Regions from separate parts of the Arthrobacter sp. D3-16 genome, predicted to be linked through region 2. Evidence: riboswitches for the same ligand, from Rfam matches in the RefSeq annotation. Region 2 holds a riboswitch; each other region holds the start of a gene.
What was found. Region 2 has a riboswitch for thiamine pyrophosphate ahead of M1D32_RS06965 (FAD-dependent oxidoreductase). Riboswitches for the same ligand answer to the same signal wherever they lie in the genome.
Positions count from the first base shown of each region.

Region 1 (4,274 bases), 320 kb from region 2:
GGCCCGGCGTGCGAACGCAGCCAAGGCATTGCCCACCGGGGCCGCCTTTGGCCAGCAGCCGGGCGACTTTGATCCCTCGCAGCTGAACCTGCCCAAGGGTTTCGACAAGTTCCTCGGCCAGTAACCACATCTGCTGCCTGGTAGCGCCAAGCCTCGTTTTGAGCGGTCAGAACGACACTTGGCGTTACTCTCCTGGGTTATCGGTGCCGTCGAATAGGGTTGGGTCATGTTCAAGCAGAGGGTAGTGTTCGTGCACGGCGCCGGCAGCTTCGGCTCTGCGGCCTGGCCGCGCCAGCACGGTATGGCACTGTCCTATGACGCACTGTTCCTGCGCCGCCACGGGTACCATCCTGTGGCTGAACCCGTTGAGTCCTCCTTCGAGGAGGACGCCGCCATTGTGCTGCAGTCCCTTGCCGACGACGGCAGGGGCGCCGCGGGCGGACACGTCGTTGCGCACTCACAGGGAGCCATCGCAGCGATGATGGCCGCCGTCGAACGTCCCGACCTTGTCTTGTCCTTGACCCTGGTGGAGCCCGCCTGCCTGTCGCTCACCGCGGAACTGCCGGCCACGGCGGCCCATATCAAGCTGATGCAACCCCTGTTCGAGGCCCGGCACCACATGAGCGACCAGGATTTCCAGCGCGAGTTCGTCCGGCGGGTCTATGCCACGGACCTGCAGCAGCCGGCCACAGCGGAGGAGAAGCGGTCCGCCAGGAGGCTGCGCCTGCAGGCTCCTTCCTGGGAGGCTCCGCTGCACATTGTTCCCGGCGTCCCCACCCTGGTCCTCACCGGGGGATGGGAGCCGCTCTACGAGGAGATTGCCGGCTACCTGCGTGAGACCGGCTCCCTGCACCGCACGGCGGCGGGAGGGCACCGGCCCCATGACTCCCCGGAAGGTGACCGCATCATCCGCTCCTTCATCAGCGGGGTCAGCAGGAGCCAGCCTGCCAGGGCTTCCTGAGGCCTGCCGCGGGCAGCTTCCCCGTCCGGCAGGCCCCCAATAGCCTGCCGGACGGAAATTGTGGTGCAGCTACGGGCGGTCGTTCACCGGAACAGCCAGCTCCGCGAGGTAGACCTTGCCGCCCGCTGCAAGGAATTCCTCACTTTTTCCCCGCATTCCTGCTGCCATTTCCGCCACCGCTGCCTGCGACTCCGCTGACCCGTATTCGTCCCGGATGTCCTGGCTGATCCTCATGGAACAGAACTTGGGACCGCACATGGAACAGAAGTGCGCTGTCTTGGCGGGTTCCGCGGGGAGGGTCTCGTCGTGGAAGGCCTCGGCGGTCACCGGGTCCAGGGACAACGCGAACTGGTCCCGCCAGCGGAATTCGAAGCGTGCCTTGGACAGTGCGTCATCGCGTTCGTGCGCCCCCGGGTGGCCCTTGGCGAGGTCTGCGGCGTGCGCTGCGATCTTGTACGTGATCACTCCTGTTTTGACGTCGTCCTTGTTAGGCAGGCCCAGGTGTTCTTTCGGAGTGACGTAGCACAGCATGGCCGTTCCGTAGCGGGCGATTTCCGTGGCGCCGATCGCTGAGGTGATGTGGTCGTACCCCGGCGCCACGTCGGTAACGAGCGGGCCCAAAGTGTAGAAGGGCGCGCCCTTGCACAGCTCCTGCTGGCGTTCGACGTTGTCCCGGACCAGGTGGAACGGTATGTGGCCGGGGCCTTCCACCATCACCTGCACGTCGTATTCCCAGGCACGCTGCGTCAGTTCGGCCAGTGTGTCCAGTTCGGCGAACTGCGCGGCATCATTGGCATCGGCCGTTGCCCCCGGCCGCAGGCCGTCGCCCAGGGAAAACGCGACGTCGTACCTCGCGAAGATTTCGCAGAGCTCATCGAAGTGCGTGTACAGGAAGTTTTCCTGGTGATGCGCCAGGCACCAGCCGGCCATGATCGATCCGCCACGGGACACGATGCCCGTCACGCGGTTGGCGGTCAGGGGAACGTACCGGAGCAGGACGCCGGCGTGAATGGTCATGTAATCCACGCCCTGTTCGCACTGTTCAATGACGGTGTCGCGGAAGATTTCCCACGTCAGCGCGTTTGCTTCGCCGTTAACCTTCTCGAGGGCCTGGTAGATGGGGACGGTGCCGATCGGAACGGGTGAGTTGCGGATGATCCATTCCCTGGTGGTGTGGATATCGTCGCCGGTGGAAAGGTCCATCACGGTGTCTGCGCCCCACTGGGTGGCCCACTGCAGCTTGTCCACTTCTTCGGCAATGGAACTGGTGACAGCAGAGTTGCCAATGTTGGCGTTGATCTTCACCAGGAAGGCTTTGCCAATAATCATCGGTTCAGACTCGGGATGATTAATGTTGTTCGGAATGATCGCCCGGCCGGCGGCCACTTCGCTGCGGACCAGTTCCACATCGCAGTTCTCCCGCAGCGCCACGAAACGCATCTCGGGGGTGGTGAGGCCCTGCCGTGCGTAGTGCATCTGCGTCGCCGTCCTGCCTTCGACGGCGCGGCGGGGCACCGGACGGGCGCCCTTCCACTCCACGCTGGCCGCACCCCGGCGGACAGCCGAGCGGCCGTCGTCGAGCAGGTTCCGGCCGCGGCCGCCGTAGGTTTCCGTGTCGCCGCGCGCTTCTATCCATGGTGAGCGGAACGGGTTGAGGCCCCGGACGGGGTCGCCCCCCGGGCCGGCAGTGCGGTAGATCCGGAACGGACCGTTGGAGTCGCCGTTGGGTGAAGGCGCCAGGGCTATCTCCGTAACGGGCACCTGTATGCCGGATGCGGCATCGCGGACAAAGGCCAGGGAATGGGACTTCAGCGACTCCGTGACAGCAGCCTGGTCCTGGCCGCCTTCCGCCGTACCGGACAGAGTGTGGGCAGGGTTCAACGGTGCAATGGGTGTACTCAAGGTTTACTCACTTCCTTCGCCGGCATTACCCGGACAGGTTCAACGGTCGCAGGCTGCGTCAGCCCGATCTCAGCCCCTGCAGGGGCACCCGTGTGGTCAAGATGAAAGCTACCACAGACCCCGGAGGGCCAGGGTGGGACAAGGCCGAAGGGCTCCTGCCACATGCGGCGGTGCTAGCCTGTCGGGGCGGGAAAGAGGTAAATCCATGGCAGAGATCGTCCACTTCACGGGAACCGTCCTCACCGGGCCGGACAGCGAGCGGCGGGGATTGTGGTCCGTTGACGGCAGGCTGACATTCCAGCGGCCGGCAGGGGAACCGCGCACGGTCCTGGACGGATGGGTGTTGCCGGGATTCGTGGATGCCCACTGCCATATCGGGCTGGGAGCCGGTGGGGCGGTGGAGGCAGCAGTTGCGGAGGAACAGGCCAGAACCGACCTGAACGCTGGAACACTGCTGGTGCGGGACGCCGGTTCCCCTGCTGACACCCGCTTCCTGCAGGACAGCCCGAACGCCCCTGTACTCATCCGGGCCGGCAGGCATGTTGCCAGGACCCGGCGGTATCTGCGGGGCTTCGCCGAGGAAGTTGAACCGGACGGCCTGGTGGAAGCTGTCCGGAAACAGGCCCGCGACGGCGACGGCTGGGTCAAGCTCGTGGGGGACTGGATTGACCGCGGCGCCGGTGACCTGGCGCCGTCCTTTCCTGCCGCCGTCGTCAGGGACGCCGCACAGGCGGTGCACGATGAAGGCGCGCGGATTACCGCCCATTGCTTTGCCGAAGAAACGCTGGACCAGATGCTGGACGCCGGGATCGACTGCATCGAGCATGCCACTGGGCTCCTGCCACGGCATCTGCCCAGGTTCGTCGAGCAGGGCGTTCCGATTGTGCCCACCCTCATCAACATCGCGACGTTTCCGGATATCGCCTCCCAGGCGGAGCCCAAGTTTCCCCGGTACGCCGCACACATGCGGGCATTGTGGGAGCGCCGGGCGGAGCGGGTACTGGAGGCGTACGAAGCAGGAGTGCAGATCTACGCCGGTACCGATGCGGGCAGCGTTATACGGCACGGCAGGATCGCCGATGAGATTCTGGCCCTTCACCGTGCAGGCCTGCCAATGGCCGCTGCCCTCGACGCCGCCTGCTGGGGTGCCCGGAGTTGGCTGGGTGCCGAGGGATTGCAGGAGGGCGCCCGTGCCGACGTCGTGCTGTGCCGGGAAGATCCGCGGCAGGCTCCTGGAACGGTCAGCGAACTGGCGCACGTCGTGCTCGGGGGCCGCGTCATCCGCTGATTTCCCATTCAGGAAAAGCACTTGGAATAAATTGAAGGTTCAAGTAATTTTAACTGTGACAGGCAGCCTCATCCGGACGGCCGCCAACACCAGGAGCGTTCAATGACTGCAGAAGCCATCAGC
Region 1 covers NZ_CP096437.1:1,752,626-1,756,899, forward strand. The annotation lists gene ffh (signal recognition particle protein) at 1-124, shown strand, start outside; gene M1D32_RS08350 (alpha/beta hydrolase) at 227-961, shown strand; gene thiC (phosphomethylpyrimidine synthase ThiC) at 1,031-2,842, opposite strand; TPP riboswitch at 2,858-2,965, opposite strand; gene M1D32_RS08360 (amidohydrolase family protein) at 3,069-4,151, shown strand; gene M1D32_RS08365 (VOC family protein) at 4,254-4,274, shown strand, end outside.
Region 1: it holds a riboswitch for thiamine pyrophosphate, as region 2 does, so the genes downstream of both, thiC (phosphomethylpyrimidine synthase ThiC) here and M1D32_RS06965 (FAD-dependent oxidoreductase) in region 2, are expected to answer to the same signal.

Region 2 (4,274 bases):
ACCGGAACCGAAGCGCGTGAGACGATCAACTCGATGTTGTGCGGGTTCAGGATGCCCAGTCCGGTGCCGATCGGCGCCCCGAGGGGCATGACCGCAGTGGCCCCAAGGTTCTCAAGCCGCAGCGCGAGGACCGGATCATCGTTGGTGTAGGCAAAAACCTTGAAGCCCCTGTTGACGAGTTGTTCCGTGGCGTCCACCAGTTCGACGGCGTCCGGCAGCAAGGTCTGTTCGTCAGCGATGACTTCCAGCTTCACCCAGTCGGTTTCCAGCGCCTCCCGGGCCAGTTCGGCCGTCAGCACGGCATCCCGGGCCGTGAAGCAGCCTGCTGTGTTGGGCAGCACCCGGATGCCGTGGTCCACGAGCAGCTGGAAGAGTGATCCGGTCTCAGCGGTGGAATACCGCCGCATTGCCACCGTGGTGAGGCCGGTGCCGGAGGCCAGGAGGGCAGCCCCCAGGCCGTCCAGGCTGGGCGCGCCGCCCGTGCCCATGATGAGGCGGGATGTCAACGTGACGCCGTCAATGACCAGCGGATCATCATGGCCGGCCACGCGTGGAGTGGTGATCGTTTCGGTCATGGTCTCAGCCTCCCTGGACTGCCGTGACGAGTTCGACCTCGTCGCCATCCGCGAGCGCGGTGGTAAACCACTGGCTGCGCGGTACAACCTCGGAATTGTGGGCCACGGCCACACCAAGCTTTTGGCCGTCGGTTGCCTGGCCGTTGGCGGCCAGGGGGCGGCCGGTGATCTGGCTGACGAGCACGGTGATGGAGGCACCCTCAGGCACAGGGTGCCGGGTTCCGTTCAAGGTGATGTTCATGCTGTTTCCTTTGTGGGCGATGTGTGGCTGAAGTGTTTGGGGACTGAGCCGGTGGTTACGCCGGCGCCTGCCCCGGTGGAGAAGCGGCCCGGGCTGAAGGCCGCCCACCGGGGGTCCTCGTGGCCGTCCAGAAGGTCCCGGCAGACGGCGGCTGCGGCCGGTGCCAGCAGGACTCCGTGGCGGAAGAACCCGGTGGCGATGATCAGGCCGGAAACGTACCCGTGCTGGCCGTTGGCCGCTGCGTCCGGGGCGGGAACCCGCCCCAGCAGCGGCGCGTTGTCGGGTGTTCCGGGACGGGCGCGGGCGGTGCATTCCAGCAGTTCGAGTTCGGCGACGGCGGGAACCAGTACTTGCGCGTCGCGGAGGAGCTGGTACACGCCCCCGGCGGAAACGGCGTCCGTGCCGGACACCGCATCCTCGCGCTGGGTCGCCCCGATCACCACCGTGCCGTCCCTGCGGGGGACGATGTAGACCGGAACGCCGTGCACCAGTCCACGGACGGTGGAGGTCACCAGGGGCTGCAGATGCCTGGGCACTGCCAGGCGCAGGATGTCCCCGTAGACGGGCCGCAACGGCAGGAGCAGCTCATCAGGCAGTCCTTCAAGAGCTGCCGCGTGCAGCCCGTTCGCCACCACCGTTTCGGCCGCCAGCACGGTTCCCCCGGACGCCAGGCGCACGCCGGCAACAGCCCCGTCCTGCCACAGCAGTCCGGCTGCCTTCGCCGGTACCGCATATCCGTCGACGGCGCCACCTGCTGCACTGCCCCAACCTGCGGCTGTCTTCGTGTCCCCGCCGCCGTCATCCGCACCATGCCCGGCCAAGGCGGCCTGCAGGCAGGCCACCAACAGTCTTGGATCCACCTGGTGGTCGGCCGGAGTGTCCAAAGCGCAGGCGATCCCGGGGCTGAGCAGGGGTTCCCGTTGCCGCGCACCCCGGACGGTAAGCGGCTCTACGGAAAGGCCGCTGGCCTGCTGGACGGTACGCAGGTCCATCAGGGCACGGCGGTCGGCGGCGTCGGCACCCACGGCGAGGGTCGGCGTCGTGATGTATCCGGGATCTGCTCCCGACGCTGCGGTGAGACCGGCGGCAAATTCCGGCCAGCGGGCCGAGGCATCCAGCATGAATTCCAGGAGATCCTCCTCCTGGTAGTGCAGCTCGCTTACCGGGGCAAGCATCCCGGCGGCGGCCCAGCTGGCCCCCGAACCCGGTGCGTCATCGATCACCGCAACGGAACGGCCGGAACGCTTCGCCTCCCACGCGATACCGTGGCCAATGACTCCGCCGCCGATCACCGCCACATCAGCATGGATTGTGCTGTCCGCGTCCACGGCCAGGGGCCCTGATGGTGCGCCCATGTGTCTCCTTCCCTACGCCGGTATTAGCCGGATCAGGTCAAGCGGTCGGCTCTGACGCCCTCTCAGCCCGGCGCTTTGTGACAGCTGCCGCGGGCTCCCGCAGTACGAGGCCAGTGTAGAGGAACTAGGCTTTCCCCCATGAATGTGTCCCACACCCCTGCCGCCGGCACCGATGTCCTCAGCAGCGCCAAGATCAGCAACGGCGTCAACGCCGCCCGCCTCTACCTCTGCACTGACGCCCGCAGGGACCGCGGCGACTTCGACCAGTTCGTGGACGCAGCGTTCGCCGGCGGGGTGGACATCATCCAGCTGCGGGACAAGGCCATCGAGGCAGCAGAGGAACTGGAACTCCTGGCGGTGCTCAAGGAAGCGGCAGAGCGGCACGGCCGGCTATGGGCTGTCAACGACCGTGCCGACATCGCGGTGCTGTCCGGGTCACCCGTCTTCCACATCGGCCAAAAGGACCTGCCCCTGGACGCTGCACGGACCCTGCTCAACGGCAACGCCGCCATCGGCCTGTCCAGCCACACCCCTGCCCAGGTGGATGCGGCGCTCGGTGCGGCCGCCGGCCCCGCCGGGCTGGACTACTTCTGCGTGGGTCCGGTATGGGCCACGCCCACCAAACCGGGGCGGGCAGCTGTGGGACTGGAGCTGGTGCAGTATGCCGCCACAGCCGCGCGGCCGGCAGCGCGGGAAGGACAGGACGACGGCGGTGTGCCCTGGTTCGCGATCGGCGGCATTGACCACGGCAACGTGGAGCAGGTGGTGGAAGCGGGCGCACGCAGGATCGTGGTGGTCCGGGCCATTACGGAGGCCAGCGACCCGGCAGCCGCCGCCGCTGCGCTGCTCGCCGCCCTGGATGCCCTCACCTCCTGATGCCGCCGCTCCGGGACGGATGCCTGCATAAAGGCGCCGATTCCGGCTAGGCTGATTTTCGTGTCACACCATCGGCTGGCCCCCAACGTCCACGAGCACAACAACGCCCTTGAGGAAGCGCTGAGTGCCCTGAGGACGGAGCTGGAGCTGCCGGGCGCCTACCCTGAGGACGCGGTGGCTGACGCGAAAGCGGCAGTTGAGGCCCTGCAGTTTCCTGACTACGACCTCACCGGCGTCGAATTCATCACCATCGATCCCGCATCGTCCACTGACCTGGACCAGGCACTGTTCATCGAAGCTGACGGCGACGGCTACCACGTGCTGTACGCCATCGCCGATGTCCCCGCTTTCGTGCCCCCTGGCGGGGCCCTGGACACGGAAACCCGCCGCCGGGGCCAGACCTTTTATGCCCCTGACGGTCGGATCCCGCTGCATCCGGAAGTCATCAGCGAACAGGCCGGCAGCCTCCTCCCCGGCCAGGACTGTTCTGCGTTCGTCTGGGACTTCCGCCTGGACAGCGCTGCCGAGGTGACATCCGTAGCCGTGAAGCGGGCCCGGATGCGCAGCCGCGCGAAGCTCAGTTATAAGGGGGTGCAGGCGGAGCTTGACGCCGGTACCGCCTCCCCTGTGCTGCAGCTCCTTAAGGAAGTGGGGCTTAAGCGCGTGGAGCTGGAACGGGCCCGCGGGGGCGCCAGCCTGAACATGCCGGAACAGGAGATTGTCCAGCTTCCCGACGGCGGCTACCGGATTGCCGCCGCTCCCCAGCTTCCGGTGGAGGACTGGAACGCGCAGATATCCCTGATGACCGGAATGGCAGCGGCCAACCTCATGCTCGCGGGTAAGGTGGGCATCCTGCGCACCATGCCGTCCCCGGACGAGCGCTCCCTGAATCATTTCCGGCTGCAGACAGAGGCCCTTGGCAAGCCCTGGGACGGGGAGGTTAGCTACGGCGAATACCTGCGCAGCCTCGACTCCACCGATCCCCGCCAGCTGGCCATCCTGCATTCGGCCGGCATGCTGTTCCGCGGCGCCGCCTACACCGCCTTTGACGGTTCCGTCCCGGAGGACGCCGTCCAGTCCGCCATTGGCGCCGCCTATGCCCATACCACCGCTCCCCTGCGCCGCCTCGTGGACCGCTTTGTCCTGGTGATCTGTGAAGCGTTGAGTAATGGCGGCAATGTACCGGCCTGGGCACGGGAGGCACTCCAGTCCCTGCCCGAGATCATG
Region 2 covers NZ_CP096437.1:1,437,621-1,441,894, reverse strand. The annotation lists gene M1D32_RS06975 (thiazole synthase) at 1-575, opposite strand, end outside; gene thiS (sulfur carrier protein ThiS) at 580-816, opposite strand; gene M1D32_RS06965 (FAD-dependent oxidoreductase) at 813-2,171, opposite strand; TPP riboswitch at 2,164-2,282, opposite strand; gene thiE (thiamine phosphate synthase) at 2,310-3,047, shown strand; gene M1D32_RS06955 (RNB domain-containing ribonuclease) at 3,108-4,274, shown strand, end outside.

Region 3 (4,274 bases), 1.7 Mb from region 2:
TGACGCGGACACCCAGTCAATGGACAGCGCCAGCACTGCTGTTATCAGGAAGACGGCGGCGAACTTGCTCAACGGATTGGCACGGGTCAGCAGGGCGTGGTTGCCGCGCAGGTTCAACTCCTGCCTCATGGCGACACCGCCGCCGCAGCAGCCAGCCGCAGTTCCGTTCCGCCCAGCGCAGCCGTGAACTCGGCATCGTGGGTCACGGACACTACCGCCGTGCCCGCGTCCAGGAGCTCGGACAGGAAGGATGCCAGCTCAGCCCAGGTGTTGGCGTCCTGCCCGAAGGTTGGCTCGTCCAGGACCAGGACCTGGGGGTGCGCGGCCAAGACCGTGGCGACGGAAAGCCGCCGCTTCTCGCCGCCCGAAAGGGTATACGGGTTGGCGTCGACGAGCCCGGTGAGCCGGAGCCGCTCGAGCAGTTCATCCACCCGCTCTTCTCCGTGGCCAAGGTGCCGCGGGCCGAACATCAGTTCGTCCAGTACTTTCCCCGTGACGAACTGGTGCTCAGGCTCCTGGAACACCGTACCCACGCGCTCGATCAGCTGCTCGGCCTTCCACTGGTAAGGGTCAATTCCAGCTCCCCGGCTGAGGGCCAGGGTGGCGGAAACCTTGCCGTCAACCGGTTCCAGCAGCCCGGCCAGCGTCAGCGCAAATGTCGATTTCCCCGCTCCGTTCGGCCCGGTGATGGCCAGCGCCTCACCGGCCCTTACCTGCGCGGAAATGCCTTGCTGCACCGGCACCGGCGGCACCTTCCGGAAGCCCTTGCGGCGCGCATGTTCACGCGACACGGCCAACTCCTCGGCGGCAAGCAGCAGGTCGCCAGTCGCCGGAGCCGAACCGGCAGCACGGAGGCGCGTCGGAGGGACGTAGCCGGGCACCCAGACCCCGGCCTCGATCAGCATGGTCCGGGCTTCGCTGAGGACCTGGTCCGGCGGGCCGTCCAGCAGCACTGCGGAATCGGTTGAAGAGCCGGGCTGCAGCACCACAATCCGGTCAACCAGGTCCTTCCACACGGTTACACGGTGCTCCACCACCACCAAGGTTGCCCCGGTTTTGTCGAGGCAGCGGCCCACAGCGTCCCGCACCTCCACCACCCCGGCAGGGTCCAGGTTGGCAGTTGGCTCATCGAGGAGAATCAGCCCCGGCCGCATGGCAAGAATGCCCGCCAACGCAAGGCGCTGCTTTTGACCGCCGGACAGGGCCGACGTCGGATGGTCCAGCGGCAGGTGGGCAAGCCCGACGTCGTCCAACGCCTCGTGCACGCGGGCCCAGATGTCAGCGCGGGGTACGGCAAGGTTCTCGGCGCCGAAGGCGACGTCGTCACCTACGCGCGAGAGGACAACCTGGGTCTCCGGATCCTGCTGCATCAATCCGGCCCGGCCGCGCTGCTCCCGGGGGGAGGCGCCGTCGATCAGCAGCGAACCGGACTCATCGGAATCGCCCGCCTCGCCGTCGTCGTCGTGCGCATCCCCCAGCACCCCGGCCAGTGCGTGGAGGAGCGTGGACTTGCCGGCGCCGGACGGGCCCAGCAGGAGCACGCGTTCGCCGGGTTGAATGTCCAGGTCGAGGGCACGGACGGCAGGCTTGGACCGCCCGGCATGCCGCCAGCCCCAGCCCCTGGCAGTGACTGCAGCCGGCCGCGCCGCCACGGCAGCGCCGGAGAGGGAAGGAGCAGTCATCAGGAAAAGACGGGCTCCGATGCTGCCTTGCGTGACGCGAAGGAGCTGAGGACACCGGTCTTTGCCAGGCCGCGGGTGGCGATCCACGACAGGGCTCCCGCGATCACGGCGCCGGAAATGGCAGTGAAGATGATGTAAGCCAGCTTGTCCCCGCCGGAGTAGGCGATGTTCCAGCCCCAGGGCGCGAAGGAATCGTTCAGGCCGCAGAAAAAGCCCGCGGCAGCGCCCGCGAGCAGTGCTACGGGCAGGTTGAACTTCCGGTACACGAAGATCGCGAAGATGATCTCGGCGCCCAGTCCCTGGACGAACCCGGAGAACAGTACCGAGGCGCCGTACTGCGAGCCCATGAGGAGTTCGCCGGTGGCGGCCACGGTCTCGCAGAACAGTGCGGCGCCTGGCTTGCGGATGATCAGCATGCCCAGCACCGCGGGGATCATCCAGCCGCCGGCCAACAAGCCGGTCAGCGGCGGATAAACGGCGTTCATTGGTGCCGAGACTGCGGCTGCGCCCTGGGACCAGGCCCAGAAAATGACGCCGCCTGCGATGGCGATGAGGGCTGCCACCACGATGTCCACGACGCGCCAGGACTTGCTGGTGGTCTTCTTGATTACTGTCGTTGCCATGCGATCCTCCTGAGGAACAGGAGGGGAAAGTGGATACAGCAACCGGCGTTGCCGCCGTTGCCGCGCACTTCGAGAACTCGACTCCCTTGCGCCGGTACTAACCGGATCAGGTTCGAGGGTCTGCGGCTGTCCGCACTCTCAGCGCCCACCTGCGGTCCCTGGCATGGCCAGTGATGCCCGACGGCGGCGCTCCCCTGTCGTTGAATGATTCTGTCGGTAAATAATCGCCCTTGTGGGCGGGGTCCAGTTTACACCGGAGGAGGGGTAGATTGTGGGCCATGGCTGCCAATTCCCCGCATGTGACCGAGTTTGATCCGGATTCCGATGCCGTCCAGCCGGAGGGATCCCTGCCAACGCTCATCGCCCGGATCGAAAGCGAAATCCGGGAGCTACAGTTTCCCGGCTTCTCCCTGGATGATGCATTGAACCTGGGGCTACTGCTGGTGGAGCTGGGCAAGGAGGGCCAGTTTCCCATTGCGATAGACATCACGAAGGGTGAACAGGTCCTGTTCCATGTGGCGCTGCCCGGCGCCACGCCGGACAACGAGCACTGGATCCGCGCGAAGCAGCGCACTGCCGCCCGGTACGAGGTGCCGTCCCTCCTGGTGGGGCTGCGCGCCCGGCTCAAGGGCGGACGGATCGAGGACAACGCCTGGTTCGATCAGAGCCGGTACGCCGCCCACGGCGGCTCCTTCCCTGTGTACGTCACAGGAGTGGGCGCAGTCGCAACAGTGACTGTTTCCGGGCTTCCCCAGGTGCAGGACCATGACCTGGTGGTGCAGGGCCTGCGGGAGATCCTTGGGTCCATGAGGGCGGACTGACTTCGGAGCGGATGGACCGAAGGCATCAACCAGCGGGCTATGGACTCCGCCACAGGCCCGGGAGTACATTCGAGGCCAGCGGCCGGAGTTCAACCAGGAGGACGCCAATGCTAGGTCCTGCAGCCGAAAACCAAGTGCGGGCCGCGGTGGACAAGGCCGCCGAGGAGATGATCTATATCGGCCCGGACCACCCCTACTATCCCCTGCTGGCGGAACTTGTGTCCGCCGTCGGGAAGGCCTGGCAGCAGGGGTACGAGCACGGCCGACGCGGCGGGCACCAGGCCAATCCCTATGTGTGGAGTACCTCCGACGGGTAGACACCAGCATCACCAGCCGGGGCGCCGCACTCGCTGGCCGTCCAGAAGATGAGAAGCGTACTTAGCTTTTATTAGTAACCATGCTTACTATGTTGTCTCCCGGTTTTTGAGGAGACAGGACATGACAGTCAGCACCCGGGCAACCGGAGCAAGGACCGGCCTGCAGAAGGCGGCGTTTGCAACGGGCGCCCTTTTCCTCCTTGTGGCTGTGCTGGGGTTCATCCCCGGGATCACTGCTAATTACGAGGCCCTGGGCATGGCCGGGCACGGCTCGGGAGCCTTGCTGTTGGGGCTTTTCCAGGTGTCCATCCTGCACAATATCGTGCACGCGGCCTTCGGGGCAGCGGGACTCTTGCTGGCCCGAACGCACCAGCAGGCAAGGAGCTTCCTCATCTACGGGGGCGTTGTCTACCTGGTCCTCTGGCTCTACGGCCTCCTGGTGGGCGATCAAACCCCTGCCAACTTTGTCCCTGTCAACGGCGCCGACAACTGGCTGCACCTGGCCCTGGGCCTGGGCATGATCATCCTGGCCATCCTGCTGTCACCGCGAACCACCCCAAAGAAGCCGCCGCGGGCGTGACCTGAGCCCCGGCCCAACCGAAACCGTCACCGTCGACGCCGCAACACCGGCAGCACTGCTGCCGCCCAAAGGAGCATCATGAAAATCCCGGAATCCCGAGGCCCCATCAGCAGCGCCCTGTTCACTGCCCTGGCAGGAACCGCCGGCACCGGCAGCGTCATCCCGGGCATCGAAGAACTGCGCGGGCTGGTCACGGCAGGACTGGACGCAACCACAGACATCATCGGGGACGACGACGTCCAGCTGGCCCT
Region 3 covers NZ_CP096437.1:4,000,909-4,005,182, forward strand. The annotation lists gene M1D32_RS18690 (energy-coupling factor transporter transmembrane component T family protein) at 1-129, opposite strand, end outside; gene M1D32_RS18695 (ABC transporter ATP-binding protein) at 126-1,682, opposite strand; gene M1D32_RS18700 (ECF transporter S component) at 1,682-2,305, opposite strand; TPP riboswitch at 2,371-2,511, opposite strand; gene M1D32_RS18705 (heme-degrading domain-containing protein) at 2,584-3,126, shown strand; gene M1D32_RS18710 (hypothetical protein) at 3,234-3,443, shown strand; gene M1D32_RS18715 (DUF4383 domain-containing protein) at 3,565-4,023, shown strand; gene M1D32_RS18720 (iron-containing redox enzyme family protein) at 4,102-4,274, shown strand, end outside.
Region 3: it holds a riboswitch for thiamine pyrophosphate, as region 2 does, so the genes downstream of both, M1D32_RS18700 (ECF transporter S component) here and M1D32_RS06965 (FAD-dependent oxidoreductase) in region 2, are expected to answer to the same signal.